DNA from 2 places in the Arthrobacter sp. 05N33_2 genome. Region 1 is predicted to be linked to the other one. Evidence: predicted binding sites of a transcription regulator. Region 1 holds the regulator's gene; the other holds the start of a gene.

Evidence for each region. Region 1 encodes LexA, which represses DNA repair genes until DNA is damaged. Its sites were predicted from a motif close to TCGAACANNTGTTCGA; they were not measured.
Region 2: AC1DHX_RS09195 (DUF6504 family protein) is a predicted target of LexA. The motif match lies at 3,011-3,026, and genes of this name have one in related genera.

Annotation. Positions count from the first base shown of each region.
Region 1 covers NZ_JBFTNJ010000009.1:34,246-59,690, reverse strand. The annotation lists gene AC1DHX_RS07410 (FtsK/SpoIIIE family DNA translocase) at 1-1,380, shown strand, start outside; gene pgsA (CDP-diacylglycerol--glycerol-3-phosphate 3-phosphatidyltransferase) at 1,402-2,040, shown strand; gene AC1DHX_RS07400 (CinA family protein) at 2,037-2,579, shown strand; gene AC1DHX_RS07395 (helix-turn-helix domain-containing protein) at 2,719-3,171, shown strand; gene AC1DHX_RS07390 (MarR family winged helix-turn-helix transcriptional regulator) at 3,270-3,779, opposite strand; gene AC1DHX_RS07385 (DUF3046 domain-containing protein) at 3,821-4,057, shown strand; gene recA (recombinase RecA) at 4,260-5,312, shown strand; gene AC1DHX_RS07375 (regulatory protein RecX) at 5,299-5,934, shown strand; gene miaB (tRNA (N6-isopentenyl adenosine(37)-C2)-methylthiotransferase MiaB) at 6,149-7,624, shown strand; gene miaA (tRNA (adenosine(37)-N6)-dimethylallyltransferase MiaA) at 7,809-8,714, shown strand; gene dapF (diaminopimelate epimerase) at 8,766-9,719, shown strand; gene AC1DHX_RS07355 (class I SAM-dependent methyltransferase) at 9,700-10,314, opposite strand; gene hflX (GTPase HflX) at 10,888-12,486, shown strand; gene AC1DHX_RS07345 (ATP-dependent DNA helicase) at 12,479-14,629, shown strand; gene lexA (transcriptional repressor LexA) at 14,741-15,490, opposite strand; gene AC1DHX_RS07335 (LysM peptidoglycan-binding domain-containing protein) at 16,023-16,457, shown strand; gene AC1DHX_RS07330 (histidinol-phosphate transaminase) at 16,526-17,644, shown strand; gene hisB (imidazoleglycerol-phosphate dehydratase HisB) at 17,716-18,342, shown strand; gene hisH (imidazole glycerol phosphate synthase subunit HisH) at 18,339-19,088, shown strand; gene AC1DHX_RS07315 (hypothetical protein) at 19,089-19,247, shown strand; gene priA (bifunctional 1-(5-phosphoribosyl)-5-((5-phosphoribosylamino)methylideneamino)imidazole-4-carboxamide isomerase/phosphoribosylanthranilate isomerase PriA) at 19,289-20,035, shown strand; gene AC1DHX_RS07305 (SseB family protein) at 20,050-20,991, shown strand; gene AC1DHX_RS07300 (MFS transporter) at 21,054-22,367, shown strand; gene AC1DHX_RS07295 (DUF1844 domain-containing protein) at 22,555-22,941, opposite strand; gene infC (translation initiation factor IF-3) at 23,379-24,494, shown strand; gene rpmI (50S ribosomal protein L35) at 24,610-24,804, shown strand; gene rplT (50S ribosomal protein L20) at 24,927-25,397, shown strand.
Region 2 covers NZ_JBFTNJ010000013.1:95,309-101,163, forward strand. The annotation lists gene AC1DHX_RS09165 (S-(hydroxymethyl)mycothiol dehydrogenase) at 1-280, opposite strand, end outside; gene AC1DHX_RS09170 (mycoredoxin) at 413-670, opposite strand; gene AC1DHX_RS09175 (SOS response-associated peptidase) at 958-1,704, shown strand; gene AC1DHX_RS09180 (VOC family protein) at 1,772-2,194, opposite strand; gene AC1DHX_RS09185 (chorismate mutase) at 2,209-2,535, shown strand; gene AC1DHX_RS09190 (hypothetical protein) at 2,543-2,929, opposite strand; gene AC1DHX_RS09195 (DUF6504 family protein) at 3,159-3,494, shown strand; partial or broken gene dnaE (DNA polymerase III subunit alpha) at 3,491-5,855, shown strand, end outside.

The DNA.
Region 1 (25,445 bases):
TCGGCCATCGGCATCGAAATCCCCAACACGGACCGCGAAACCGTGTCCCTGGGCGACGTGCTCCGCAGCCAGAACGCCCGCCGCACCGACCACCCCATGGTCATGGGGGTCGGCAAGGACGTCGAGGGCGGGTACGTCGTGGCCAACCTGGCCAAGATGCCGCACCTGCTCGTGGCCGGCGCCACCGGTGCCGGTAAGTCCTCGTTCGTGAACTCGATGATCACCTCCATCCTGATGCGGGCCACCCCGGACGAGGTCCGGATGGTCATGGTGGACCCCAAGCGCGTGGAACTCACCGCCTACGAGGGGGTCCCGCACCTCATCACCCCGATCATCACCAACCCGAAGAAGGCGGCCGAGGCCCTGCAGTGGGTGGTCCGGGAAATGGATGCCCGCTATGACGACCTCGCGAATTACGGCTTCAAGCACATCGATGACTTCAACAAGGCTGTCCGGGCCGGCAAGGTCCACCCGCCGGTGGATTCCAAGCGCGTCATCAAGCCGTACCCATACCTGCTGGTCATCGTGGACGAACTCGCCGACCTCATGATGGTGGCCCCGCGCGACGTCGAAGACTCGATTGTCCGCATCACGCAGCTGGCCCGTGCGGCCGGCATCCACCTGGTCCTGGCCACCCAGCGCCCGTCGGTCGACGTCGTGACCGGCCTGATCAAGGCGAACGTGCCCTCCCGCATGGCCTTCGCCACCTCCTCTGTCACCGACTCCCGGGTGGTCCTGGACCAGCCGGGCGCCGAGAAACTCATCGGCCAGGGCGATGCCTTGTTCCTGCCGATGGGGGCCTCGAAGGCCATGCGTGTCCAGGGTGCCTGGGTCACCGAGTCCGAGATCCACAAGGTCGTCGAGCACGTCAAGGGCCAGCTCAAGGCCGTCTACCGCGACGACGTCGCGCCCGAGGCGCAGAAGAAGCAGATCGATGACGACATCGGGGACGATCTCGAGGTCCTGCTCCAGGCAACCGAGCTCGTGGTCACCACCCAGTTCGGCTCCACCTCGATGCTCCAGCGCAAGCTCCGCGTCGGCTTCGCGAAGGCCGGCCGTCTCATGGACCTGCTCGAGTCCAGGGGAGTGGTGGGGCCCTCCGAAGGTTCCAAGGCGCGCGACGTGCTGGTCAAGCCCGATGACCTCGCCGCAGTGCTGGCCGCGATGAAGGGACAGGACGGCCCGGTGTCCGCCGACTCGCAGACCGCGGCGCTGAGCGATAACGCCAACGCGAACATCGCCCAGGGCGGTTACGCCGAGGACCTCGTGGCGGCGGACCTGGAGAACCGCACCCAGGCGATCGACTACCACGACGGCGCCGACGGCGGTTCCGGCGACGAGGACGGCTCAGAGGACGCCTGGTCGCTCACCGGCCGGTAGCGCAGACGGTAGCCTAGGAAGGTGAATAGCGCCGAAGCCAACGCCGGATCCGCCTCGCGGATCTGGAACCTGCCGAATGTCCTCACGATGCTGCGGATAGTGCTGGTGCCGTTCTTCGTCTGGTTCCTCCTCCTCGACGCGCCGGGGCTGCAGGCCCAGAACGGCGTCTGGCGCTGGGCGGCCGCCTTCGTTTTCGCGGTGGCCATCTACACGGACAAGCTCGACGGCGACATCGCCCGGTCCCGCGGCCTCGTCACCGACTTTGGCAAGATTGCCGACCCGATCGCCGACAAGCTCCTGATCGGTTCCGCGCTGGTCATGCTCTCCTTGCTCCAGGAACTGCCCTGGTGGGTCACCATCCTGATCCTGGTCCGGGAGTGGGGCATCACCGCCCTGCGTTTCTTCGTCATCCGCTACGGCGTTATCCCGGCCTCGCGCGGCGGCAAGCTCAAGACGGTGGTGCAGACGGCGGCCATCTTCCTCTACGTCCTTCCGTTGGCATCCCTCGCCCCGTGGCTGGGCGTTGTGGCGTTCATCGTGATGATGGCCGCCTTGGCCATCACCCTGTGGACCGGCGGCGAATACGTCATTGAGGCGCTCAAACTGCGGGCGGCCGGCATCAAGGCAGAGAAACAACGTTCAAGGGAGAACAAGCCATGAACCAGCCGGACCCCGTTCCTCACCCCAACCTGCACCCCAATCTGCATCCCAATCTGCACCGCCTGGCGGAGCAGGCCGTCACCGGCGCCCTCGGCCGCGGCCTGACCGCCGCCACCGCCGAATCCCTCACCGCCGGGATGGTCACCGCCGTGCTGGCCGACACGCCCGGCGCCTCCGGGATGCTGCAGGGCGGCGTGGTGTCCTATGCCAACAGGGTCAAGTCCGACGTCCTCGGCGTCCCCGCTGAGCTGCTCGACGCCGTCGGCTCCGTGGACGGCCAGGTAGCCGCAGCCATGGCCGACGGGGCGCGCCGCATCTGCGGCGCCGATATCGGCGTGTCCACTACCGGCGTGGCCGGTCCCGAACCGCACGACGGCAAAGCGGTGGGCACGGTCTTTGTCGGCATCGCCACGGCGGAAGGATCGACGTCGTACCCCTATTCCTTTGACGGCAGCCGCGCCGAGATCCGCGCACTTGCGTGCGGCGCCGCGCTGGAACGTCTGCTGGAGGCCCTATCTTCCGAAGGCTACCGGGCGTAAAGTTGCCGGGAACAAAAGTTGATTCCGAATAGTTGTTACATTGTGTCGCTTCCAAATGAGGGAGGCGCCTAGGATGAAAACATCAGCAGAGTCCGCCCCCACCGGCGGACTCGACAGTACGAGGAGCAAGGCGATACAGATGGTAAAGCAGCCCGTATCCGTAAACGGCGTTGTCCGCTGGAAGGATGTGGGCCTCGCCGATCAGGCCAAGAGCGAACAGAAGGAGCGCAAGATGGTTGTACTACGTCACGAAATCGGTGATGTCCTGCGCGATGTCCGCCAGCGCCAGGGCCGTACGCTCCGCGAAGTCTCGCACAGTGCCCGCGTTTCCCTGGGCTACCTGAGCGAAGTGGAACGCGGCCAGAAGGAAGCCTCCTCGGAGTTGCTCTCCTCGATCTGCTCGGCCCTCGATGTTCCGCTTTCGAGCATGCTCCGCGAAGTCAGCGACCGCGTCGCGGTCGCCGAGGGCGTCGCGGTTCCGGACACCGTTCCCCAGGAGTTCGCGCAGCGCTATGGCCGCGACCTCGACCGGGAACTGAACTCCGATCTCTCCGACGAGCTGGCCAAGGGCCTCCTTTCCGGGGCGCGCTAGCAGCCAGCTCACCTAAGACCTAAGACACAAAAGAGGACCTCCGGCCCAGGCCGGAGGTCCTTTGTCGTGTTTCGGTGACCAGGGTTCCCGGTGGGGGGTCAGGCGGGCTCGTCCCGGGGGAAACCGTCGCGCTCGTAGGTGGCATTGAGCTTGGCCATGTACATGGCCAAAGCCTGCAGATCCTCGGCCGGCCATTCCGCCAGGCGTTCCCGGAACACCTCACGCCGTGCGTCCTGGACCTGGTGCATCCTTTCCTCGCCTTCGGACGTCAGCCGGATGGCCTGCGCCCGGCCGTCCAGCGGGTCAGCCTCCTTCGACACCAGCCCGAGGCCCTCGAGGAAGGCGATCTGCCGGCTCACCGATGGCTTGCCGACGCCGATGCAGGAGGCTAGGTCGGTCAGCCGGATGGGGCCCTGCTGGCGGATCACGCTGAGCAGGCCGTAGGCGGCGGGTTCCATGTCCGGGTGGACCTGGCGCGAGAGCTGGTGGGAAATCGACCGGCCCCGGCGCCAGAGCAGGCTCAGCTGGTTCTCGACGGCGTCCAGGGCGGCGTCCGCGCCGGCGGTATCGGGAGCGGGATCTCCCGCGGACTCAGTTGGGTTGCTCATGGCAACCATTCTAGAGTCCCCGGCCGTGAGAGACTTTACTCGTGCGAATCAGTGACTTTTGGCGGCTTATGGACGACGAGTTCGGCGCGGGATACTCCCGCGTCCTGAGCAGTTCGCTGGTCCTGGCCGGGGTCGGAGGCCGCACCGCGGACCAGGCGCTCGGCGCCGGAGTTCCGCCGCGCCAGGTGTGGCTTGCCATGTGCGACGTCCAGGACGTTCCGCCGGAACGCCGCCTGGGCCGCGACGTCAAACCCCGTGACACCACCGGGCCCCGCTGACGCCTGCGTCGTCGCGCTGACGCCTGACACGCCGTCCGCTTGTTCGAATATCTGTTCGGATAGCGATATGCTTTTTTTCAGACCGTTTTCCACATAAGTGGTTCTCCCGACAACTTTGTCGGAGGGTGCCAGTAGCGTCAGTGATGACAGACAAAGGCCTCCACGGCCACTCCACAGCGAGAAAGTATTAGAGGTGTGAATCATGGCCGCAGCCCCGGATCGCCAGAAGGCGCTCGACGCAGCGCTTGCCCAGATTGACAAGCAGTTCGGCAAAGGCTCGGTCATGCGCCTCGGCGATGAAGTCCGTGCGCCCATCGAAGTCATCCCGACCGGGTCCATCGCACTCGACGTCGCCCTGGGAATTGGCGGCCTGCCCCGCGGCCGCGTCGTGGAAATCTACGGTCCGGAATCATCCGGTAAGACCACGGTCGCGCTGCACGCGGTTGCCAATGCCCAGCGCCAGGGCGGCATTGCCGCCTTCATCGACGCCGAGCACGCCCTCGATCCGGAATACGCCGCCAAGCTGGGCGTCGACACCGACGCGCTCCTGGTCTCCCAGCCGGACACCGGCGAGCAGGCGCTGGAAATCATGGACATGCTTATCGGATCCGGCTCCCTTGACGTCATAGTCATCGACTCCGTGGCCGCCCTCGTTCCCCGCGCGGAAATCGAAGGCGACATGGGCGACAGCCACGTGGGCCTGCAGGCCCGCCTGATGAGCCAGGCCCTGCGTAAGATCACCGGCCGCCTGAGCCAGACGAAGACCACGGCCATCTTCATCAACCAGCTGCGTGAAAAGATCGGTGTCTTCTTCGGCTCCCCGGAAACCACCACCGGTGGTAAGGCGCTGAAGTTCTATGCCTCCATCCGCATCGACGTCCGCCGCATCCAGACCCTGAAAGAGGGCGCCGATTCCGTCGGCAACCGCACCAAGGCCAAAATCGTCAAGAACAAGATGGCCCCGCCCTTCAAGATCGCCGAGTTCGACATCATCTACGGCCAGGGCATTTCCCGTGAGGGCGGCATCATCGACATGGGTGTCGAGCACGGCCTGATCAAGAAGTCGGGCTCCTGGTTCACCTACGATGGCGACCAGCTGGGCCAAGGCATGGAGAACTCCCGCCGCTTCCTGCGCGACAACCCGGAGCTGGCGGCCGAACTCGAGCGCCTGATCAAGGAAAAGCTCGGCGTTGGCGTCAAGGCCCCGGCTGAGACCGAAGAATCTCCGAAGCTGAAGGCCGTTGACGGCTTCTAACAGCCGGCGGCGCAAAGGGGCAGGATTTCCATCACGGAATCCTGCCCCCGGCTTTGCCGGCCCGGATCAGCCGGCGGACCGCACCGATGGCGCGGATTCGCCGGCCGGGCAGGACCGGGACGCGGACCCCGCGGCGGTGGCGCGTGCCATCGTGCTGCGGCAGCTGACGAATTCGCCCAAGAGCCGGCTGCAGCTCTCGCGCAAGCTGGCCGAGCGCAACGTCCCTGAGGACGTCGCGGAGGCCGTGCTGGACCGCTTCGAGGAAGTGCGGCTGGTTGACGACGCCGAGTTCGCCGACATGTGGGTCCGCAGCAGGTCCCAGACGCGCAAGCTCGCCAAAGGGGCCTTGCGGCGCGAACTTGCGGACAAGGGCATCGACCCGGAGATCGCTGCCGGTGCACTGGACCAGCTCAGCGACGCCGACGAGGAAACGGCCGCCCGGGAGCTCGTGGAGCGCAAGCTGCGGGGATTCACCGGCGGCGAAGACCGGGCCGAACGCGACAAAGTTACGCGCCGCCTCGCGTCAATGCTGGCCCGCAAGGGATACCAGCCGTCGCTCGCCTTCCGGGTGGTGGGTGAGGTGCTCGATGCCGCCGCCGGCCAAGCGGGGGACGGGGATTAGGACCGCCGGGCCGGGGTCTGCGCTGGCCCAGCCGCTGCCCACTACCCTTACCCGTTACCCTTAACAGGTGAGTTTTACCATTCCCTCCCCAACGGCCGGCACGACTTCTCCGACAGCGCCACCGGCGGTGCAGCCGGCAGGGCCCCAGACATTCGGTGCGGACCCCGTTTCCGCACCGGAAAGTCCCGCCCCGGCCCAGCCCCGCACCTACCAGGTGCGCACTTTCGGCTGCCAGATGAACGTGCACGATTCCGAGCGGATGGCCGGCATGCTGGAAGCCGCAGGCTACGTCCCCTCCTCCGGCGAGCTGGCCGACGTCGTGGTCTTCAACACCTGCGCGGTCCGGGAAAACGCCGACAACAAGCTGTACGGCAACCTCGGCATCCTCGCCCCGGTCAAGGCAGCCAACCCGGGCATGCAGATCGCCGTCGGCGGCTGTCTCGCGCAAAAAGACCGCGAGACCATCCTCAAGAAGGCCCCGTGGGTGGATGCCGTGTTCGGCACCCACAATGTCGGTGCCCTGCCGGCGCTGCTGGACCGGGCCCGCCACAACAATGAGGCCCAGCTGGAGATCCTCGAATCGCTGGACGTCTTTCCGTCCACCCTCCCCACCAAGCGGGACTCCGTCTACTCGGGCTGGGTATCGATCTCGGTGGGCTGCAACAACACCTGCACCTTCTGCATCGTCCCGGCCCTGCGGGGCAAGGAAAAGGACCGCCGCCCCGGCGAGATCCTGGCCGAAATCCAGGCGCTCGTGGACGACGGTGCCATCGAGGTAACCCTGCTGGGCCAGAACGTGAACTCCTACGGCGTCGAATTCGGCGACCGGCAGGCCTTCTCCAAGCTCCTGCGCGCGTGCGGCGACATCCCGGGCCTGGAGCGGGTCCGGTTCACCAGCCCGCACCCGGCCGCCTTTACCGACGACGTCATCGACGCCATGGCCGAGACGCCCAACGTCATGCCGCAACTGCACATGCCCCTGCAGTCCGGCTCGGACAAGGTCCTCAAGGACATGAAGCGGTCCTACCGCTCGACCAAGTTCCTCGGCATCCTGGACAAGGTCCGCGAGAAGATCCCGCACGCCGCCATCTCCACCGACATCATCGTCGGGTTCCCCGGCGAGACCGAGGAGGACTTCCAGGCCACCCTCGACGTCGTGGCGAAGTCCCGGTTCGCCACCGCCTTCACCTTCCAGTACTCCAAGCGGCCGGGCACGCCCGCCGCGGACCTGCCGGACCAGCTGCCCAAGGCCGTGGTCCAGGAACGCTTCGAACGCCTCACGGCACTGCAGGACCGGATTGCCGCCGAGGAAAACGCCCGGCAGCTTGGCCGCCGCGTCGAGGTCATGGTGACGGCGCAGTCGGGCCGTAAGGCTGGGGAAACCCACCGCCTCTCCGGCCGGTCCCGGGACCAGCGGCTGGTGCACTTCTCCGTGCCCGCCGGAGCCGAAGTGCCCCGGCCCGGCGATCTGGTGACTGTCACCATCACAGAGGCGGCGGCGTTCCACCTCGTCTCCGACCCCGCCTCGGCCGAGGACTACAGCCTGCGCCGGTCCCGTGCCGGCGATGCCTGGGACCGGTCGCAGGCAGATTCCTGCGGCGCCCCGGCCAGCCCGGCGGGCAAGACCAGCGCGTCGGGCACCTCCGGCGTGTCGCTGGGCATGCCCAGCCTCCCGGTCCGCGGCCGTTAGCGCCGTGCCCGGCCCGCAGGGCGCTCCCCGGAACGAAGCAGTCCAGAACCCAGCAGCCCGGGCCACAGCGGCCGAGGACACAGCCCGGGCCTTGGCGGTCGAGGGCACTGCCCAGCAGGACACGGCCCAGCAGGACGCTGCCCAAAATGCGGCGGCGCAGGGGGCACGGCCGGCCGCGCCGCCGGTGATCGCCGTCGTCGGGCCGACCGGATCCGGCAAATCAGACCTGGCCGTTTCCCTCGCCCTTGAGCTCGACGGTGAAGTCATCAACGCCGACTCGATGCAGTTCTACCGCGGCATGGATATCGGAACCGCCAAGATCACCGAGGTGGAGCGCCGCGGTGTGCCGCATCACCTGCTGGACATTCTGGACGTGACCGAGGAAGCGAGCGTCTCGGACTTCCAGCAGCAGGCCCGGGCGTTGATCGCCGACATCCACGGCCGGGGTAAGCGCGCCATCCTGGCCGGCGGCTCCGGACTCTACGTCCGCGCCGCCCTCGACGTCCTGGAATTCCCCGGCACGGATCCGGACATCCGCGGCCGGCTCGAGGCGGAACTGGCTACCGCGGGCCCCGCGCCCCTGCGGCAACGGCTCGAGGCAGTGGACCCCGTCTCCGCGGGCAGGCTCGGCGATGAGCGCAGGATCATCCGCGCCCTGGAAGTCTTCGAGCTCACCGGGCGGCCATTCAGCTCCTTCATGCCGGCCCGCCAATACTTCCAGCCTGCCGTCCAGATCGGACTCGAGGTGGACCGGGAACTGCTCCGGCAGCGCCTGGCCGACCGGGTCCACGCGATGGTGGACCGGGGGCTCCTGGACGAAGTCCGCCGGCTGGACGCAGCAGGGCTCCGCAGCGGCCGGACCGCGCCGCGGGCCCTCGGCTACGCCCAGTTCCTCCGGGTGCTCGACGGTGCCTTCAGCGTGGAGCAGGCCGCGGACGAAACCATCATCGCCACCCGGCAGTTCGCGCGCCGCCAGCTGACCTGGTTCCGTGCGGATCCCCGGGTCACCTGGCTGGGCTGGCACGATCCTGACCTCGTGGCCGAGGCCGCCGGCCTCTGCCGGGCGACGCCGGTTCTGCCTCCGGCGTAGCGCTTGGGTCACGGTGCCGGAGCGGTCGGGGCGGAACGGTAACCTTGGAGCATGGACGAATCCCAAGCCGTAGCCGCTGACCGTACTGCCGGCGATACCGCCCCGCTGAGCGGCCTGAAGTTTTCCAAAGGCCACGGAACGGGCAACGACTTTGTCCTGATCGCAGACCCCAACGGCGCGCTCGAGTTGAGCCCGGAGCACGTCGCGGCGCTCTGTGACCGGCACCGTGGCATCGGCGGCGACGGCCTGATCCGGGCCGTGCCTTCCCGGCTCCTGCCCGAGGGGCAGCAATTGCTGACCGCGCACCCCGATGCCGAGTGGTTCATGGACTACCGCAACGGCGACGGCTCGCTCTCTGAGATGTGCGGAAACGGAGTCCGCGTCTTTGTGCACTTCCTCATCGCCGAAGGCCTCGTGGACCTGCCGGCCGGCGAATCGCTCGTCATTGGAACCCGGGGCGGTGCCAAGACGATCGTCCGGACGGCTGCGGGCTACGCCGTGGACATGGGCCCCTGGGAATTCATTTTCCCGGGCGAGGCGACCGCGCGGGCCATGGACTCGCTGGTCAGCGCCGACGGGCTCGAAGTCGCACGGCCCGCCCTCTCCGTCAGCATGGGCAACCCGCACACTGTCGTGGCCCTGGCCGAAACAGCCGAACTGGAGGCCACGCAGCTGTTCACGGCCCCCCGGGTGGACCCGACGCCGCCGCACGGCACCAACGTCGAATTCGTTGTGCCCTCCGAACCACTGGTCCACGACGGCACCGGCACCATCACCATGCGGGTCCACGAGCGCGGAGTGGGGGAGACCCAGTCATGCGGCACGGGCGCCTGCGCCGCCGCCGTCGCGATTCGCCACTGGGCCGGCCAGGGCGCACCGGACGCGTGGAACGTCCACGTCCCCGGCGGCGTCGTCGGCGTGAAATTCTTCCTGGGCCCGGAGGGGCACGAACACGTCGAACTCAGCGGCCCGGCCGTGATCGTCGCTAGCGGGACGCTTTCCTGATTCGAAGGATCCGGAACGACTTCGACGTGCTCTCCCGGGTCACGCTGAAGCTGGCGTCGAGCTCCGCCGAGAGCCAGCGCTGCAGCGAGTCCGAGCCGAGGTTCTTCTGGACCACGAGCCAGGCCGATCCGCCCGGCGCCAGCCTGGGAATCCACAGGCGCAGGAGGGCATGAAGCTCATCCTTGCCGATCCTGATCGGCGGGTTGGACCAGATGGTGTCAAAGCGCAGGTCGGGGTCCACGGCGTCCGGCGTGCTGGCGGATACGTTGTGCAGCCCCAACAGCCCGGCGTTTTCATTGGTCAGGGTCACGCAGCGTTCGTTCACGTCCACCGCGTAGACCTGGGCGTGCGGTGCCCGCAGGGCCATGGTCAGGGCGATCGGTCCCCAGCCGCAGCCGATATCCAGCAGGTTGCCCTGCGGCGACGGCGCCGGGACGTCGGCCAGCAGCACGGCCGTCCCCTTGTCGATCCCGTCCGGGCTGAAGATCCCCGAGGACGTCTGCAGCCGGCGCGTCTCGCCGGCAAGATCCACAGTGAGCGGCTTACGGGTAAAGGGCCCGGCCGGCTGGGCGCTGAAATAGTGTGCAGACTCCATAATGGGCCAGATTAGTTCGCGGCCAGCCCGTATGGGAAACCGGGTGGGAGCGCCAGCGTCTGCTACGCTACAAAACATGATCTTGATCTCCAAGTAGCCGGCACGGGTCCCGTCCCGTCCTTGTCAGGGACGCCGAGGGACTCCGTAGCGATGCAGGTAAACGCCTTCCGCTGAGTGCGCCATTGCAGGGGTGAGTTTTCTCACCCGCGGGCGCCCGCACCACTTGGAATCCAGCCATTTCCCAGGCACCGTGTCTTGCTGGCACAGTTTTTCGAGCACCGTGCTCCCTGGCCCGCTCCCGGGCCCGGCGTGGCGGAGGCACCTACCTCAACGTGTTTGCACCGGCACCGGCACCGGCACCGCCCACACAGCCAGTGTCCCCGCAGCCAGGCGCCGTAGCCGCCTCTACCGTCCCCAGCCACCGCTCCGCACAGAGCCAGCCCCGCCCCGGCGCCGTTGCCGCAGGCATTCCAGGAGGCCCGCATGACCCCCCGCCGTCAGCCCAGCGCGAATACCGCCCCACAGAGCAACAATCGGCACTATTCTGAAAGTGCCGAACCTTTAAAGGAGACCATGACCAGCCACCCCAACACCGGACCCGATTCAGCAGCCCAGGACATGAGCCCTGAAGAGATTCAAGCTGTAATCGACCGGATCCTTTCCAAGGACACCCCCGCCCCAGGCCGCGGCGGCGGCACCGGCCATGGCACCGCCGCCGGTGCTGGCACCAGCAGCCCGACGTCGGTGCTCGGCAAGGCGCAGGCCATCTCCCGCCTGGACGAGGTGTACACCAACTTCGACGGCGACCAGCAGGACCTTGAGGAACGGCACGCACTGCGCCGCAAGGCCGGCCTGTCCACCGAACTCGAAGACGTCACCGAGGTCGAATACCGGCAGTTGCGCCTTGAGCGCGTCGTCCTGGCCGGGCTCTGGACCGAGGGCACCCTCGCGGACGCCGAGAACTCCCTGCGCGAACTTGCTGCCCTCGCTGAGACGGCCGGCTCCGAGGTCCTCGACGGGCTCGTCCAGCGGCGCGCCAAGCCCGATCCCGGGACTTTCCTCGGCTCCGGCAAGGCACAGGAACTGAAAGCCATCGTGATGTCCACCGGTGCCGACACCGTCGTCGTCGACGCCGAATTGGCCCCGTCCCAGCGGCGCGGGCTGGAGGACATCGTCAAGGTCAAGGTCATTGACCGTACAGCGCTGATCCTGGACATTTTCGCCCAGCACGCCAAGAGCCGTGAAGGCAAGGCGCAGGTGGAGCTCGCCCAGCTCGAATACCTGCTCCCGCGCCTGCGCGGCTGGGGTGAATCGATGTCCCGCCAGGCCGGTGGCCAGGTGGGCGGCGCCGGTGCCGGCATGGGCTCGCGTGGTCCCGGTGAGACCAAGATCGAACTGGACCGCCGTCGGATCCGCACCCGGATGGCCAAGCTGCGGCGCGAAATCGCCGCTATGAAGCCTGCCCGGGAAACGAAGCGCGCCAACCGCCGTCGTAATGCCGTGCCCTCTGTCGCCATCGCCGGGTACACCAACGCCGGGAAGTCCTCGCTGCTGAACCGGCTGACCGACGCAGGGGTGCTGGTGGAAAACGCCCTGTTCGCCACCCTGGACCCCACCGTCCGCAAGGCCGAAACCGCTGACGGGCTGGGCTACACCCTGGCCGACACCGTGGGCTTTGTCCGTTCCCTGCCCACCCAGCTCGTGGAGGCATTCCGCTCCACGCTGGAAGAGGTCGCCGACTCTGACCTGATCCTGCATGTCGTGGACGTCTCGCACCCAGATCCGGAAGGCCAGATCGCGGCTGTCCGGACGGTCTTCAGCGAAGTCGACGCGCGCAAGGTTCCGGAAATCATTGTCCTGAACAAGGCCGACGCCGCTGACCCGTTCGTAGTCGAACGGCTCAAGCAGCGCGAGCCGCGCCACGTGGTGGTCTCGGCCCGCACCGGCGAAGGCATTCCGGAACTGCTCAAGGCCATCAGCGACGGCATTCCGCGGCCCAGCGTGAAGCTTGAACTGCTCATCCCGTACAACCGCGGGGATCTGATCAGCAAGCTCCACGAGAGCGACGCCGAGATCCTCAGCCTCGACCACGAGGAAACCGGGACCCGTGCCGTGGTGATGGTGCGTGAAGGACTCGCCGCCGAACTGGATCCCTTCATCAGCAATGACTGAGGCTGCGGTGACCAGGACCGACGCCGAACCAGCCGACGCCGGGCCGGCCGACGCCGAACCAGCTGACGCTGGGCCGGCCGACGCCGATACCGGCGCCGGTTCGGTTGCCGGCGCGGCCGGCGAGGAGTTTGTTGTTAAGCTGCTCGACCGTGCCGTGTCCGGCATGGGCGGGCAGAGCCGCGATGGCCAGCACGAAATGGCCCGGCAGGTGGCGCGCGCGATAGACAGCGGCGATCACCTGCTGGTCCAGGCCGGCACCGGCACCGGCAAGTCGCTGGCCTACCTGATTCCGCTGATCGCGCATTCGCTGACCAGCAACAAACCCACCCTGGTCTCCACCGCCACCCTGGCACTGCAAACGCAGATTGTGGGCCGGGACCTGCCCAGGCTGCTCAAGACCATCACCCCTGCCCTGGAGCGGCCCGTCAAGGTCGCCCTGGTCAAGGGCCGGTCCAACTACGTCTGCCGGCACAAACTCGAGGGCGGCTTCCCGTCCGAAGAACCTTCCGAGGGACAGCTGTTTTCCCTCGGCGAGGACACGTCCGTGCCGCACTTCGCCGCCGCACTTGGCGGGCCGTCCTCCCAGCTGGGCAAGGAAGTTGTCCGGCTGCGCGAATGGGCCGAGGAGACCGCCACGGGGGACCGCGACGAGCTCATGCCGGGCGTCACGGACCGGGCCTGGCGCCAGGTCTCGGTCACCTCCATGGAGTGCCTCGGCGCGCAGAAATGCCCGCTCGCGGCCGAATGCTTCAGCGAACTGGCACGGCAGAACGCCGCCGATGCCGACGTCGTGGTCACCAACCACGCCATGCTCGCCGTCAGTGCCTTCGAAGGCCTGGCGGTCCTGCCGGAGTACGACGTCGTCGTGGTGGATGAAGCACACGAACTTCAGGACCGCGTCACGGGCGCGGTCTCAGGCCAGCTCTCCGTGGCGATGGTGCACGCCGCCGCGTCCGGGGCCCGGAAGCACACGGGCATCACCGTGGATGCGCTGAACAATGCCGCCGCCCACCTGGAGCTCGCCATCGACGGCGTCCCCAGCGGGCTGATGCCCAACGGCCTGAACAGCGAGCAGCTGGACTGCATCGACCAGCTGCGCGACGCGTGCCGCGCCGCCCTGTCAGATTCCAAGGGGGACAGCTCCGTGTCGGCGGACGGCGGACGGCAGCTGGCCCGCTCGCGCCTAATGGTCATCCTGGAGCTCTGTGAACGCCTCCTGGCGGCGCGCGAAAACCGCGAAGTCGTGTGGTTCTCCCGCAACAGCAGCTTCGACCCGGCGCAGGGCTACTCCCAGCCGGACGAGAGCGCGCCGGCGTGGATCAACGTTGCCCCGCTGAGCGTCGCAGGGCGGTTGCGCGAGGGCCTGTTCGCGGACCACACCGTCATCCTGACCTCGGCCACACTGGCCATCGGCGCTGCCTTCGAACCCGCCGCCGGCGGCCTGGGCCTGGTTGGCAACGGCGCCCCGAGCTGGACCGGCGTCGACGTCGGCTCCCCGTTCGACTACCCGAAGCAGGGCATCCTCTACGTAGCCCGGCACCTGCCCAAACCCGGCCGCGGAACGTCCCCCGAGGCCCTGGACGAACTCGAGAAGCTGATCCGCGCCTCCGGCGGAGGCGCCCTGTGCCTGTTCTCCTCGCGGCGCGCCGCAGAGGAAGCAGCCGAGGCCATGCGGCCCCGGCTGGGCCTCAGCATCCTGTGCCAGGGGGAGTCGACCATGACGGCGCTCGTGCGGCAGTTTGCCGACGAACCTGACACGTGTTTGTTCGGCACCATGTCCCTCTGGCAGGGCGTCGACGTCCCTGGCGTGTCCTGCCGGCTGGTGGTCATCGACCGGATTCCCTTCCCGCGGCCGGACGACCCGCTGATGACGGCACGTTCGCGGGCCGTGGCCCAGGCCGGCGGCAATGGCTTCATGGCCGTCTCGGCCACGCACGCCGCCATCCGCCTCGCGCAGGGCGCCGGACGGCTGATCCGCTCGACCTCGGATAAGGGCGTGGTGGCAGTGCTGGATTCGCGGCTCTCCACGGAGCGTTACGGCGGCTTCCTGCGCGCCGCGCTGCCGCCGTTCTGGCCCACCACCGATTCATCGATAGCCATGGCAGCCCTGAAGCGCCTGGCGAAAGACTCCGCGAAAGCCTAAGTCCCAACCGGGGCCGCCACCCTGCGCCGGAAATCCGCCGCGGGGTGGCCGCTCCGAACTGGCAGCATGCCCCGGATGGCTAAGGGGAGCGCAGTTTAGAGCAAGCGCAGTTTAGAGGGAGCGCAGTACCGATACGACCTTGCCCATGATGACGGCGTGGTCGCCCAGGATGGGCTCGTACTGGGTGTTTTGCGGCAACAGCCACGTGTGGCCGTCCCGCTGGCGGAAGGTCTTGACAGTGGCTTCGTCGTCCAGCAGGGCGGCAACGATATCGCCGTTCACGGCATCACCCTGGCGGCGGACAACCACCCAGTCGCCGTCGCAGATGGCGGCGTCGATCATCGAGTCGCCGGCCACCTTGAGCATGAAGAGTTCGCCATGGCCCACGAGTTGGCGGGGCAGCGGCATGACGTCCTCCACCACCTGGTCCGCGAGGATCGGCCCGCCGGCGGCGATGCGTCCGACGAACGGCACCATTGCCGTGTCAGTGGCGCTGGCGAGCTCGGTTACCGACAGGCCGCCGACGGCCCGCAAGGGGCTGGACTTCTCGATACCAGATATCGGTGTGGCCCCCTCGTCCAGGGTCAGCGGCATGAGCACTTCCATGGCCCGGGGCCGCTTCGGATCGCGCCGCAGGTAGCCGAGCTTTTCCAGTTGGGAGAGCTGGTGGGTCACGCTCGACAGGCTGGCGAGACCGACGGTGTCGCCGATTTCGCGCATGGACGGCGGGTAGCCCTTGTCCGTGACGGACCGCTGGATGGTCTCCAGGATTTTCTTTTGCCGGACGGTGAGGCTCTTGGGGGCCCGGGCGGGCTGCGGGCTCCGTGGGGTGGCCCTGCCGCCGGTGGCTTGTGCTGCCATGTTCGCCAACGCCTTTCCGTTCCGCCCGGCTGCCGTGGCTGCTGTCACCGGGAACTTCCGGCCTGAAATGTCAGACCCTGCTGATCAACTACGAATGAATTCCCACTGGTAGTTCGAAAGTGGGAGTTCGAAAGTGGTTGTCCTGTCCCTCAAAAATAGGCCAGCCGCAGACCTTTTTCAAACATTTGTTCTAGCGAGTCTCGACATCGTTCGTTAGTAAGTGCTAAAACAGAACAAGTAAGATTCGAATATGTGTTCGATTCCGACGATCTGGGTTCGCAGGCAATGTTCGGTTCTATGTTCGAAGGTTCGGCCGGTTGGCGGCGAGTACGTGAGTACGCCGGGCGGCAACTTATGGTCCAGGAGGGCTCAGTTCATGTCAGTTTCAAGCGCGTTTGACGGCACTAACATTCAGGGCGTCACGACCCGCCACCGTGGTGTTGGTCCGGGTGGCGCAGCGGATCGCCGCAGCATCGGACACGGCAACATCGGACCCGGCAGCATCGGACACGGCGGCCTCGACCAAAGCGGCATGGGCCAGGGCGTTTCCAGTCACGGCAACGTGTACCCGCTCAACGCCAGGCGCCGCGGCTCCGCGCCGTCGCGGGCGCAGCAAGGAGCCGCCGCCGCGGTTTCCGGCGGCCGGACCAAGCAGCCGCCGCTTCGGCTCACCCGGCGCGGACGCTTCGTCTTTTTCGGCGTCCCCCTGATTCTGCTGGCGGCGTTCATCCTGTCCTTCAGCGGATTCCTCAACGCTCCCGCGAAAGCGGCAGATTCCGCAGACCAGCTCTCGGTGACGCCGACCGTATCCGTCACAGTCCAACCGGGGGAGTCCCTCTGGGCCATTGCCGGGTCGGTGGCCCCGGAGCGCGATCCCCGCGATGTTGTGGCCGATATCGTGCAGTTGAACAATCTGGACGCCGCGCGTGTGATGCCGGGCCAGCAACTGTTTGTTCCGTCCAAGTAGCCACCCCCGGGTGCCGTCGCGGGCGTCACAGTTTCAGCGCCCGTCCCGCTACCACTTAAACTGGTCACGTGACTGACCAGCTTGAGCGCCTCAACCGACTGCCCCTCCGAACCAATCTGCGTGGCCTGCGTCCGTATGGCGCGCCGCAGCTGGACGTCCCCATCCTGCTCAACGTCAACGAGAACACCCATGGGGTCCCGGCCGATGTCCGCGCCGCGATTACCGAAGCCGTGAGCGCCGCCGCTGCCGGGCTGAACCGCTATCCGGACCGCGAATTCACCGAATTGCGCGAAGCCCTCGCCGAATACCTTGGCCATGGGCTGGACGCGGAGAACATCTGGGCCGCGAATGGTTCCAACGAAGTCCTTCAGCAAATCCTCCAGGCCTTCGGGGGCCCTGGCCGGACGGCCCTCGGGTTCCCTCCCACGTATTCGATGTACCCGCTGCTGGCCTCCGGCACGGATACGGAGTACGTCGTCGGGGCCCGCGCGTCCGACTATGGGCTCAGTGCGGAATCAGCGGCACAGCAAGTCCGCGAGCTTCAGCCCAACATTGTCTTCCTCTGTTCCCCGAACAACCCGACCGGCACGGGGCTGGGCCTTGATGTGGTCGAGGCAGTCTATGACGCCGGCGAGGCCAGCCAGACCATCGTGATCGTCGACGAGGCCTATCACGAGTTCGCCCACGACGGCACGCCCAGTGCTCTCACCCTGCTGCCTGGCCGGGAGCGGCTCATCGTCTCGCGCACCATGAGCAAGGCCTTCGCCCTCGCGGGTGCGCGGCTCGGCTACATGGCCGCGGCCCCGGAGGTCGCGGATGCCCTGCGCCTGGTGCGTCTCCCGTACCACCTCTCCGCCATCACCCAGGCTGCGGCCCTGGCTGCCCTGCACCACCGGGAGGCGCTCATGGCGGACGTCGAGGACATCAAGCGCCAGCGCGACCGGATCGTGTCGGAACTGACGCGGTTGGGCTTGACCCCGGCCGCGTCTGATTCCAACTACGTGTTCTTCGGCGGCCTCGAGAACCCCCATGAGGTTTGGCAGCGCATGCTGGACGCCGGTGTCCTCATCCGCGACGTCGGTATTCCGGGGCACCTGCGCGTCACCGCCGGCACTGAGACAGAAACCACAGCCTTCCTGGAGGCACTCGAACTCATCCTGGCCGGCTCCGCAAAGCCGCAGGCCTAGACTTGGTGGGGAGCCCAATCGTCCCCGCCAGATTGCCCAACACCCTGCCTTCTTCCAAAGGACACATCTACATGAGCACCACCGGATCCACCGCCGCCGAGGGCCGGACCGCACGCATGGAACGGACCACCAGCGAGTCCTCGGTCCTGGTCGAGATCAACCTGGACGGCACCGGCGTTTCAGACATCAGCACGTCGGTCCCGTTCTACGACCACATGCTGACGGCCCTCAGCAAGCACTCCTTGATTGACATGACCGTCAAGGCCACCGGCGACACCCACATCGATGTCCACCACACTGTCGAGGACGTGGCCATCACTTTCGGCGAGGTTCTGCGGACCGCCCTGGGCAACAAAGCCGGGATCCGCCGCTTTGGCGAGGCGACCGTTCCCCTCGATGAGGCCCTCGCGCAAGCTGTCGTGGACGTCTCCGGCCGTCCCTACCTGGTCCACGCCGGCGAGCCGGCAGGCCAGGAATACCACCTGATCGGCGGCCACTTTACGGGCTCCCTGACCCGCCACGTCTTCGAGGCGATCACCCTTCACGCCGGGATCTGCCTGCACATGAACGTCACTGCCGGGCGTGACCCCCACCACATCGTCGAGGCCCAGTTCAAGGCCTTTGCCCGTGCCCTGCGCGCAGCCGTCGAGCCGGATCCCCGCGTCGAGGGCATCCCGTCGACAAAGGGTGCTTTGTGACCGGCCCGGTGCTCCGCGACGGGGCCATCATCGACCCCGCCGCCGCGACCAAGCCGGTCTCCCCGCAGGGAAAGCCCACAGTTACGGTGCTGGACTACGGCTCCGGGAATGTCCGGTCCGCCGTCCGCGCGCTGGAGCGGGCCGGCGCCGAAGTCACCCTCAGCTCCAAGCCTGAGGATGTCCTCAATGCCGACGGCCTCGTCGTCCCCGGTGTCGGCGCCTTCGAAACCGTCATGCGCGAACTCAAGGCCGTTGACGCCATCCGCATGATCGGCCGCCGTGTCGCCGGAGGCCGCCCCGTGCTGGCCATCTGCGTCGGGCTCCAAGTGCTGTTCGAGGCCGGCGTCGAACACGGCACCGAAGCCGAGGGCATGGGGGAATGGCCCGGCAAGGTGGAACTGTTGCCTGCCGACGTCGTGCCCCACATGGGCTGGAACACCGTCGCCGTCCCCGAAGGGTCCAGGCTCTTCGCCGGGGTTGAGGACGAGCGCTTCTACTTCGTGCACTCCTACGGTGTCCAGAAGTGGGACTTCGACGTCATCCAGCCGCGGATGGCTGCGCCGCTGGTGACCTGGTCCGACCACGGTGCCCCGTTCATCGCGGCCGTGGAAAACGGCCCGCTGTGTGCCACCCAGTTCCACCCGGAGAAGTCCGGCGACGCCGGCGCCCGGCTGCTGCGCAACTGGGTCCAAAGCCTGCGCCCCGCAGCCCCGGACCGTACCGCAGCCCCGGAAGGGACCGCCTAGATGTGGTCCCTGGTGCTCATGGGCGTGGCCGGCCTGCTGGTTGGCGGCGGGATCTCCTTCCGCCAGCAGAAAAGTCCGCTCTGGGTGCAGATCGTTTTCTACATCCTCGCCGGCATGTCACTGCTGGCCGCCTACCTCCTGACCCTGCCGGCGTCCTGACCGCCCCTCCCCACCCCCATCCCCAAGCTGAGGACTCCACGATGACCACCGAAACCCCGCTGCCCGTACTCGAGCTCCTGCCCGCCGTCGACGTCGTCAACGGACAGGCCGTCCGGCTCGTACAGGGCGAAGCCGGCAGCGAGACGAGCTACGGCACCCCGCTGGAGGCCGCCCTCAACTGGCAGCAGCAGGGGGCTGAGTGGGTGCATCTGGTCGACCTGGACGCCGCGTTCGGGCGCGGCTCCAACGCCGAGCTCCTGCGCGAGGTCGTCGGCCGGCTCGATATCAAGGTGGAGCTCTCCGGCGGCCTTCGCGACGACGAATCCCTTGAGAAGGCCCTCGACCTCGGCGTCGCACGCGTCAACCTGGGCACGGCGGCACTGGAAAACCCGGAATGGACGGCCCGGGTGATCGAGCGCTTCGGCGACAAGATTGCCGTCGGCCTGGATGTCCGCGGCACCACCCTCGCCGGCCGGGGCTGGACCAAGGAAGGCGGGGACCTCTGGGACGTGCTCGGCCGCCTCGAGGACGCCGGCTGCGCCCGGTACGTCGTGACCGATGTGACCAAGGACGGCACGCTCCAGGGCCCCAACGTCGAACTCCTGCGCCAGATGGTCGAGAAAACGGGCAAGCCGGTGGTCGCCTCCGGCGGCATTTCCAGCCTCGAGGATCTCAAGGTCCTGCGCTCCCTGGTGCCGCTCGGCGTCGAAGGCGCCATCGTCGGCAAGGCCCTCTACAACGGCAACTTCACCCTGCCCGAGGCCCTCGACGTCGCCGGCCGCCGCTAGCGGCGAAGGCGCCCATGACGCACTCCCACGACACCCACGACCCCAATAACCCCCACGAGACAGTGCAGGCAGGGACCGGGGCCGGTCCCATCCGGCATCTGCCCGGGCATATCGCGGCGGCCCTTGCCGGCGCCGGCGGGGCCACGGACTCCGCCGGCCAACCCTGGGCTGGGCGCAGCCTGTCCGGCAATGACGCCAAGATCCATAATTTCGACGACGACGACGGCACCGCCGACGCCGGCTATCTGGCGGCCTTGTCCGACCTCGCCGCGGGCACTGGCGACGAGGCGGCCGTGGTGGCCGCGCTGGCCACCGCCCGGGTGTTCGTGCCAATCCTCGCCCAGCTCGCCGAAGAGGGCGAGGCCGCGGCCGGGCCCAACGGGGATCCGCTGCACTCGGACAAGCAGGCCGACATGGCCCTGGTGACGCTCAAGGCGCCGGACGGACGGACGGCCATGCCGGTGTTCACCTCGGCAGCGTCACTGACGGCGTGGCACCCGGAGGCCAGGCCGGTCGCCGTGTACGCGGCCCGGGCCGCCTTGTCAGCGGTCGCGGAAGGGGCGGAGCTGCTCGTGCTCGATCCCGGCTCGGAAGTGACGTTCGTGGTCCGCCGGCCGGCAGTCTGGGCCCTCGCCCAGCAGCAGCCATGGACGCCGTCATACGCCGACCCCGATCTCGCGGGTGCACTCGGGGAAGGCGCGGTTGGCTTTCCGGCGGTCCGCCGTGTTGAAATTCATCCGGGGGGTGGAGTTGCCTCGGCCACGGCCGATGGCAGGCGGCTCCCCGGTGGGGGAGCCGGCCCGGAACTCCGTGTGGTCCTCTACCTTGAAGACGGTCTCGACGCCGCCGGCGTGCAGTCGATCGTCGCCGGCCTCAATAACGCCTGGGCCCGGAATGAAATCTTTGCCGAGCGGGTTGATTCGATCGAGGTCAAGCTGCAGCGTGCAGCACCATAGCTGACGGCCCAACGGGGGGACCTCCCGGTGCTGCCGTGGGCAGTACCAGAAGGATATAGTCCGTGAATTTCGCGCTTTACCGTCAGCTGCTGGCCATCCGGCCCATCAGGCGCCTCCTGCTGGTCGGCATGATCGCCCGCATACCGCACTCGGCGGCCGGCGTCCTGCTGACCCTGCACATCGTCCTGACCCTCGGCCAGGGCTACGCCGCCGCCGGAGCGGCCGCCGCCGTGATGACGATCGGTATCGCCGTCGGCGCGCCCTGGCGCGGACGCCGGGTCGACACCGTGGGGCTGCGAAAGGCGCTGATTCCGTCTGTGGTCTCCGAGGCCGTGATCTGGTCGATCGTGCCGCACGTGTCCTACGAGGCCCTGTTGCCCCTGGTCTTCATCGGGGGCCTGCTGACTCTGCCCATCTTCAGCGTGGTGCGGCAGTCGCTGGGCGTTCTGGCCCCCGGGGAACAGCGCCGGACTGCCTTTGCGCTCGACGCCATCGCCACCGAGCTGGTCTTCATGATCGGCCCGGCCGTCGGAGCCGTCGTCGCCACCAGCGGCCAGTCCGTCCTGGGCCTGACAGTCGTGGGAGTGGCCACATCCGTCTCCGGGCTCTTCCTCATGTGGTTCAACCCGCCCACCCGGAGTGCTTCCCCGGACGCCGGGCTTGAGGCGCAGGAGCTGGAGTGCGCGGAAGCCGCAGTGGTCGCCGCCGCGCCGGCCCACCTGCAGGAGGCAGCAGCCGAACTGGCACCCCTGGCGGCCGCCGCCGAGGAGCGCCGCCGGCGGGGATCCGGCCTGCGCCACAGGGTCATCCACAACTTCAGCTGGTTCACCGCCGCCGTAGCCGCCGTGTTTGCCGTCGGCGCCGGTGCCGGCATGGTCCTCAGCGGCACCGACGTCGGCATCGTCGCGGCGCTCCAGACCGGCGGCCACCAGGCCGAAATCGGCATCGTGTTCCTCTTCTGGTGCGCGGCCTCGGTGGTGGGCGGCGTCCTCTACGGTGCCATGCACCGGGCCGTTTCCCCGATCCTCCTGTTGCTGGGGATGTCAGCGCTGACGGTCCCGATGGCCTTCGCGACCGACGTCTGGACGCTCAGCCTGCTCGCGTTGCTGCCGGGTCTGCTGTGCGCGCCGGTGTTGTCCGCGGCCTCGGAAAAGGTGGCCGAACTGGTGGATGAAAGCCGGCGTGGCGAGGCGATGGGCTGGTACGGGTCATCGCTCACCGGCGGAGTGGCCCTGGGAGCGCCGCTTGCCGGGCTGTTCATTGACCTCATCGGCCCGTCGGCCGGCTTCGTCTCAGTGGGGTTGGCGGGCGTGGCCCTCTGCCTGGTGGGACTGGCCCTGCAACAGGTCCGGCGCAGCCGCCTGGCCCGCGTCTGAACGCGGGCCTGCCGCCATTGCGCCACTCCGGGCACGCGCCCGGGCTTTGTGAACGGCAAATCCTGCGGACGGAAAATCCTGTGAACGGCAAATCCTGCGGACGGAAAATGGTGCGGACGGAAAATAACGACGCCGGCGGGCGGACCTGGGTGGTCCGCACGCCGGCGTTGTCCTGGCTGACGGTTGCTTAGTTGACGGGGCCGGTGTACTTCTCGCCCGGGCCCTTGCCCGGCGCGTCCGGGATGATCGATTCTTCGCGGAAGGCCAGCTGGAGCGAACGGAGTCCGTCGCGCAACGGTCCAGCGTGCTGTGAGCCGATTTCGGGCGCCGCCGCGGTCACCAGACCGGCGAGGGCGGTGATCAGCTTGCGGGCCTCGTCCAGGTCCTTGAGGTCCTGGGCATTTTCCTCGGCGGCGAGGCCGAGCTTTACCGCGGCGGCGCTCATCAGGTGCACGGCGGCCGTAGTGATGACCTCGATCGAGGGGACTTCCGAGATGTCGCGGATCTGCTGCGAGACGTCCGCCTGGGCTGCCGCGGGCTCGAAGACGTGGGAATTACTATCTGAAGTGCTCATGCTGGTAAGCTTGTCACAGACCGACTAAATGTCGTTATTCTCAAGCTTTTATAGAATGCAGTGTTCTGACTGGCAGTGCTTGTCACTGAAGTTGGCGCCCGGCGACGCATACGTGCGTTGAACGGGTGTCTTTCTGTAGAGTTGGCTTTAGTTTGCAAGCGGAGTTCTCTCCCACCCGCGTCAGCCGCGAAACTTCCTTCGGGAAGCCCCTCCTGTCCAGGAGTCAAGGTTGCCGGGTACCTGGTCGGGCACTACCTCGGACTCCGGTCCGCAGGAAGTGCATGTTGCCCCATTGAGGGCGGCAGTTCCGATCTCGAGGCCTTCGATTGCTCCGGCAATTGGGGGCCTTCTCTTTTTGCCGGTGGAATACCCCTCACGAACACAGGAGCTTTAACATTAGCGAGCCAAGAATCAATGAGCGTATCCGCGTCCCCGAGGTGCGGCTGGTCGGCCCTGCAGGCGAACAAGTAGGAATTGTCCGTATTGAGGATGCCCTGCGTTTGGCTGCCGAGTCCGATCTTGATCTCGTTGAAGTTGCACCGCAGGCGAAGCCTCCGGTGTGCAAGCTGATGGACTTCGGCAAGTACAAGTACGAAGCCGCTGTCAAGGCACGCGAGGCCCGGAAGAACCAGACCAACACGGTCCTGAAGGAAATCCGTTTCCGCCTGAAGATCGACACCCACGACTACGAAACGAAGCGCGGACACGCGCTCCGCTTCCTCGGTGCCGGCGACAAGGTCAAGGCCATGATCCAGTTCCGCGGCCGCGAGCAGCAGCGCCCCGAGATGGGCATCCGCCTGCTCCAGCGCTTCGCCGACGACGTCTCCGAAGTTGGTGTGGTGGAGTCCAGCCCGCGCATCGATGGCCGCAACATGGTCATGGTGGTTGGCCCGCTGAAGAACAAGGCCGAAGCCAAGGCGGAGGCCCGCCGCGCAACGCAGCGCGCAGAAGCCAAGGCTGAGAACGAAGCCAAGGCTTCGGGACGCGTCGATGTCTCCGGTGGCAACGCCCCGCTGACCCAGACGCTGTCGGACCTCCTGCCGGAAGGCTACGTCGTATCGCCGGAGGCACCCGCAGCGGAGGCACCCGTCGAAGAAGCCAAGGTTGAAGAGACCAAGGTCGAAGAAGCCAAGGTCGAAGAGACCAAGGTTGAAGAAGTCAAGGTTGAAGCGGCTCCGGTCGAAGAGACCAAGGCCGACGAGGCCCCCGCCCAGGACGTGCCGGCGGAAGCCGCACCGAAGGCAGCCGAGGAGCCGGCAGCAGCGAAGGCTCCGGCGGCTCCGAAGGCGGCCGAGAAGCCGGCAGCAGCGAAGGCTCCGGCGGCTCCGAAGGCCGCCGAGAAGCCGGCAGCAGCCAAGGCTCCCGCGGCTCCGAAGGCCGCTCCGGCCCCGGCGGTAGCGAAGGCTCCCGAGGAAAAGGCAGCCGCTCCGGCAGCAGCACCGAAGCCGGTTGCTGCCCCGAAGCCGGTACCCAGGCCCGCAGCGCCGAAGCCCGCCGCACGGCCGGCCGCCCCCCGGGCAGCCGCCAAGCCTGGCACCAAGAAGACCAACTAGTTCACGGCTGCCGGACAGCAATGTCCGGCAGCAGGCAACCAGCACGCCGCCCGCAGGGGTGGCTGCACGAAAGAGCTGCAGACTTTTCTGCGGATACGTAAGGAGATCGGTTCCCATGCCGAAGATGAAGACCCACAGCGGTGCTAAGAAGCGCTTCAAGCTGACCGGTACCGGCAAGCTGCGCCGCCAGCAGGCCAACCGCCGCCACTACCTCGAGCACAAGTCCTCCCGGCTGACCCGTCGCCTTGCCGGCGACAAGATCGTCTTCAAGGGCGACGCCAAGGTCATCCGGAAGATGCTCGGCATCTAAGTTCCAAGTTCTCTGACTGTTCGCCACCTGGCAGCAGTCAACTACCAAAAAGGCTTCTCAGGCCAGCCGGACCGTTCCGGCAGTAGACGCTTGGGATCAGAAATTTTCTAAGGAGTACGCACGTGGCACGTGTGAAGAGGGCGGTTAACGCCCACAAGAAGCGCCGGGTTATCCTCGAACGCGCAAAGGGTTACCGCGGACAGCGTTCACGCCTGTACCGCAAGGCAAAAGAGCAGCTGCTGCACTCGTTTGTGTACAGCTATGGTGACCGTAAGAAGAAGAAGGGCGACTTCCGCCGTCTTTGGATCCAGCGCATCAACGCTGCATCCCGCGCCAACGGCCTGACCTACAACCGCCTGATCCAGGGCCTGAAGGCCGCTGAGGTTGAGGTTGACCGCCGTATGCTGGCCGAGCTGGCCGTTTCCGACGCCAACGCCTTCGCCGCGCTGGTCAAGGTCGCCAAGGACTCGCTGCCTGCCGACACGTCCGCTCCGGCCGTCCAGGCTGAGGCTGCTCCGGCTCCCAAGGCTGCCAAGAAGGCTCCCGCGAAGAAGCCTGCTGCCAAGAAGGCCGCCGACGAGGCTGCAAAGTAGTTCCTCCCGCAGTTGAAAGACTGTCTCGTTCAAGAGCCGGCTGGAATA
Region 2 (5,855 bases), on a different contig from region 1:
CGCAGACGGCCCGCCAGTTCAGCACCACGCGGTCCCCGGGGGCGACCTCGGTGACATCCGGTCCCACGGCACTGACAACGCCGGTGGCCTCGTGGCCGAGCAGGAAGGGGAAGTCGTCGTTGATGGCACCCTGCTTGTAGTGCAGATCGGTGTGGCAGACACCGCAGGTGAGGATGTCCACGAGGGCCTCGCCGGGGCCCGGGTCCGGCACCAGGATCGTCTCCAGGGTGACGTCGGCATTTTTGGAACGGACTACTGCGGCTTTGACTTTATGGACCATGAAACAAGCTCCTCTGTTCTGGAACGCGGATTGCTGGCACAACTTACTGGTTACTGGCACAACGGGCGGCGGCGCGGCCCTTGGGAGGCCGCGCCGTCGTGGTTTGGTGGTGTCCTTGGATGCAGGAAGGGCCTAGGCGGCGAGCCGGCTCTTGACCTCAGCTGCGGAGGGGTTGGTGGCGGCGGTGCCGTCCGGGAACAGTACGGTGGGGACGGTGCGGTTGCCTCCGTTGAGCTGCTCGACGAGATCGGCCGTGCCTTCGACTTCCTCGATGTTGATCTCGGTGTACCCGATGCCCTGTGCGTCCAGCTGCTTCTTCAGCCGGTTGCAGTAGCCGCACCACGTGGTCGAAAACATGGTGATGGTGCCGGATTCGGGGGTGAAGTCCACGAAGTTCTCCTCAAGTAAGTGGTGGGGCCGGCGTATAGGGCCGGCCCCACTGAAGTCGTACGTCACTGCCAACAACCGTACCCCGCAGCCCGCTATTCCCGCAGAGAGCGCTGCCCCCCACGCCGCCGTCGGACGCGAATTCGCGGTAAAGATGCGAAGTCGCCGGAAAGTTCCGGCGAGTTCGCACGTTTCCGGCGACCTCGGCGGGCTCAGGATGGTCTTCCCGCAGAGTGCGCGACGGCGGCTGGGCGGATGACATGGGATGGGTGCGGTGGCATGCTGGTGCCATGTGTGGACGCTACGTGATGGCCCGGGCCGTCGGAGACCTGCTGGCCGAATTCGATGCCGGGCTGGAGGATGAGATCGCGATTCCGCCGTCGTGGAACGTGGCCCCGACTGCGGATGTGCCGATCCTGCTCGAACGGCTGGTGGAGGGAGAACCGGTCCGCCAACTGCACATTGCGCGGTGGGGCCTGGTGCCGTCCTGGGCCAAGGACCCGGGCATCGGGTCCAAGATGATCAATGCCCGCAGCGAGACCGTGCTGGAGAAGCCCGCCTTCCGGAAAGCGACCCGCGCCCGTCGCTGCGCCGTCCCGGCTGACGGCTACTACGAGTGGAAAGGTGAGGGCCGCACCAAGCAGCCCTACTACGTCCATCCCAAGGACGGACGCCCCCTTGTCTTCGCGGGACTCTATGAATGGTGGCGGGACCCGTCCAAGGAAGAGGGCGACCCGGAGCGCTGGATGCTCTCGACCTCGATCATGACCACCGACTCGCCGCCGGAGGGCTACGCCGGGGGAATGCTGGCCGAGCTGACCGCGCTGCATGACAGGGTTCCGCTGCCCATGAACCGCGAGACCATGCAGACGTGGCTGGACCCGCAGGCCGATGACGCGGCCGGGCTCGTGGACCTGGTCCGGGCCGGGGCCCACGACGTCGCGGAAGGCTGGACGATCGACGCCGTCGGAACCGCCGTCGGGAACGTCAGGAATGACTCACCGGAACTCATCCAGCCGGTGGGGAGCCTGTTCTAGCGGGTACGCCGCCCTGTCAAGGTGCCCGCCGGCTGCCAAGGCGCGGGGCGGTACTGGTCACCTGAGGTCAGAGCGTTACTTTGCCGTCGCCGTCGACCGACCAGTCGGGGTTGAACGCGACCTCCCAGCGGTAGCCGTCGGGATCGGCGAAGTAGCCGGTGTAGCCGCCCCAGGGCTGGGTCTTCGGTGCCGCAACGATGCGGGCTCCCGCGGTCCCGGCTTCGGCCATCACCCGGTCGACGTCCGCCGTGCCGGCCAGGTTGAGGCTGAGCGTGATGCACGCAATGCCGGCAGGGGGATCGGTGGCCGCCTCGGACTGCATTTGACCCGCGTCCCAGAGCGAGAGGATGAGGCCGTGGTTGACCTGGATGAAGAGCACCTCCCCGGGGACTTCCCGGTGGACCGGCCATCCGAGGCCATCGACGTAGAAGCGGCGTGAGGCGTCAACACTGCGGACACCTAGCGATATGAAGTCGACTCGTGGCTGCATCTTTCGATACTGTCATGCACATGCCCACAAATCACGCAGACGACAAGGCCGCCCAGGCCGACCGCGAACAGCTCGCCGCCGTGCGGGTGGCTGTTGACGAGGTGGACGAGCAGATCGTGTCCTTGATCGGGCGCCGGGAACGGCTGATCCGGATCGCCGGGACCCTCAAGGCGGACAGCGCCGAGGTCCGTGCGCCCGGGCGTGTGGAGCGGGTCATCGAACACGTCCGCGCCACAGCGGAAAAGAAGGACATCGACGTCGAACTTGTCGAGAAGACCTACCGGGCGATGATCGATGCCTTCATCACGCTCGAGCTGGAAGTGTACAAGTCCAGCTCCTAGAAGGTGCCTATAGGGCTTCTTCGACAGGCACGTTGGCCTGGTAGTCCCGGCCGTCACAATCGCTGAAGGCCGTCATGAGATGGCCCTTGGGCAGGCCAAGCACAGTCGCGATGGGGAAGTTTCCCGTGATGGTGTTTCCTGAGTGTTCCACGCCTTTGAGGTCGAAGTTCTCTTCCGTGCCGTCATGGTTGAAGTAGTAGAAGGACACGGCCTCGCCGTTCATGAACTCAATGCCCAGTCTGCGCTGATGGGAGTAGTCCGGCCCGGCTGCCAGCAGGCCCACCACGTAGGCGCCTTGCCCCGGGATATTTCCGTCTATATCGAAGGTCGCCACCAAGGTTGAATTCTTGGCGGCGATCTTTACGTGCTTCAGGAGTGCGATATGGGAGCTCATGGCTCAATCCTGCTACCTGTGCAATCGTCCGTCCACCCCCGATCTGGGTTTTGTCGGCTCCGCGACGTAGACTGTATTTATTCGAAGATATGTTCGAATAAATACAGGGCGTGAAACAGAAGGCGCTGAAGTAGTGGGCGTTGAACACAAGGCGTCGGAAGCGGAATGGACGTAGGAAGTCGAAGCGGGGACTGGGCCGGCTCCAGCCCGGACTGGGTCGGGAGGCAACGTGGGTATTTTCAGCGAGTCCGTGGATGTCATCTGCACGCCCTCCGGCGAGCCCCTGCGCCTCGACTGGGCCGGCCGGCGCTACACGGTCTGCGCTGACCCCGTCCGCTGGTACGAACGCCGCCAGTGGTGGGCCGAGGAACGCCGGGCGCCACTCGGAAGCGGGCCGGGCCTGGTGGATCATGAGATTTGGCGGGTCCAGGTGCGTGCGGCCGGGGATCACGCCGCGGATTCCACCCTCACCCTTGACCTGACCCGGCATGTCGGCAGCGGCCGGTGGCGGCTCCTGAAGATCCACGACGCCCTCCAGCCCCTCCGGAAGCCCGAATCAGCATGACCTTCACCCACCTGCACGTCTCCACCGCGTTCAGCGCCCACTATGGCGTCTCCTGGCCGGATGAACTTGCCGCCGCGGCCGCCGCTGACGGCGCCACCGCGCTGGCCTGCACGGACCGCGACGGCCTGTATGGAACCGTCAAGCACCTGAAGGCGTGCATGGCAGCCGGGCTGGATGCAATCGTCGGGGTGGACCTTGCGGTCTTTGACGACGACGGCGACCACCGCACCCAGCTCGGGGGACGCGTCGTCGTGCTGGCGCACGGACACAACAACGGTGCCGGCTACCGGGCGCTGTGCCGGCTGATCTCCGACGCCCACGCCCGCACCACGGGCAAGGCCGGAGGAATAGTGCCGGTGGCCGTCACCCGGGCGGAACTGGCCTCCCGCACCCTGCACCCGGACACCCTGAAGCCGGTCCTGACAGTGCTGATCGGCCCGGACTCCGACGTCGGCCGGGCCATGGGCGGCCGGCGCTACCTGCGGCCCCGCACCCTGTTCAAAAGCTGGCTGGACGCCATGCCCCCCGGAACGCTGGCGGCAGAGGTTGTGTCCCAGCTCAGCCCGCCCGGGGAACCGCTGAGCACCGCCCACGCCGTGCGCATGCTCAAACTCGCCGCAGAACACGGGGTGCCCGCCGTGCTGAGCAACGCCGTGCGGTACGTGGCCGAGGACGGCGCGGCCACCGCCGATGTGCTGGACTCGGCCCGGACGCTGAAATCCCTCCCCGAGCTCTCCGCCGCACCGCTGCTGCAGCCCAACGGGCAGGGCTGGCTCAAATCGGCGGCCCGGATGCTGCAACTGGGCAAGGAGATCATCCACGCCGCCGGCTACGGCACAGCGGACCTCAAACGGCTCCTGGCCCAGACCGAGGCGCTCGCGGACCGCTGCCGCATGGATCCTGTGGCAGACATGGGCTGGAAACAGCCCGTGGTCCCGGAAGCCTCCGTGATCGGGATCGACGGCGACGCGCTCGCCGAACTGACCCTGCGCTGCGAAGCCGGCATCGGCCGCCGCTTCCCGGGAATTTCCGGGCAGCGGGAACAGCAGATGCGGACCCGGCTGGAGCACGAGCTCCGGATCATCGACTCGCTGGGCTTCGCCTCCTACTTCCTCACCGTCGCAGAGGTCTCCCGGATGATCCTGGCCCTGGGCGTCCGGGCGGCCGCACGCGGTTCGGGCGCCTCCAGCCTGGTCAACTACCTGATCGACATCAGCCAGGTGAACCCGCTCCAGCACGACCTCATCTTCGAACGCTTCCTCTCCCGCGACCGCGCCACCCTGCCGGACATCGACATCGACGTCGAAAGCGCCGAACGGCACAACGTCTACCGGAAGATCTTTGAGCGCTTCGGAGCCGAACGCGTCACGCTGATGAGCATGCAGAACGGTTACCGCGCTCGCGGTGCCGTGCGCGACGCCGGCCTGGCCCTGGGCATGGACGACGGCGAGGTCGGGGAAATCGCCAAGCAACTGTGGCGGTTCTCGGCCCGGCACTTCCGCGAAGCCCTCGTGGAGAAACCCGAGCTGAAGGAATTCGCGGACCGGGTGGAGCAACGCGGCTTCTCCGAGAACCAGCAGCTGGACCTGCTGGTGGACCTCACGGAGCGGCTGGACCGGCTGCCCCGCCACATCTCCATGCACCCGTGCGGCGTCATCCTCGGCGACGCCACCCTGCTGGACCGCACCCCCGTGCAGCCCAGCGGCCTGGGCCTGCCCATGAGCCAGTTCGACAAGCACGACATGGACCCCATGGGCATGCTCAAACTCGATGTCCTTGGCGTCCGGATGCAGAGTGCCATGGCCTTCGCCGTCCGGGAAGTGATCCGGCTCCACCCCTCGAAGGCCGAGGTGGTGGCCGCCGGCGCGCATCCGGCCGGCCCGGACGGTACGGGCCCGGATTACATCTCAGGGGACGGGCACATCGACCTCAACGCGGTCCCGCTCGATGACGAGCCCACCTATGAACTGATCCGCAGCACCCACACCCTGGGCTGCTTCCAGATCGAATCCCCGGGCCAGCGCGAACTGATCGGCAAGATGGCACCCCGGGAATTCAACGACCTCATCATTGACATCTCGCTGTTCCGCCCCGGCCCGATGAAATCCGACATGGTCCGGCCCTTCCTGGAGCACCGGCACGGATTCGCCCCCGAGGTCTACCCGCATCCCGACCTCAAGCCTGTCCTGAAAGAGACCCACGGGGTCACGGTCTTCCACGAACAAATCCTCAAGACCTTCGATGTCATGACCGGGTGCGGGCTGGCGCGGGCCGACGAATTCCGCCGTGCCCTCGGCAATGACGTGCTTGAAGCCAGGGTGGAAGAGTTCTTCCGGAAGGAGGCGCGGGCCCGGAACTACA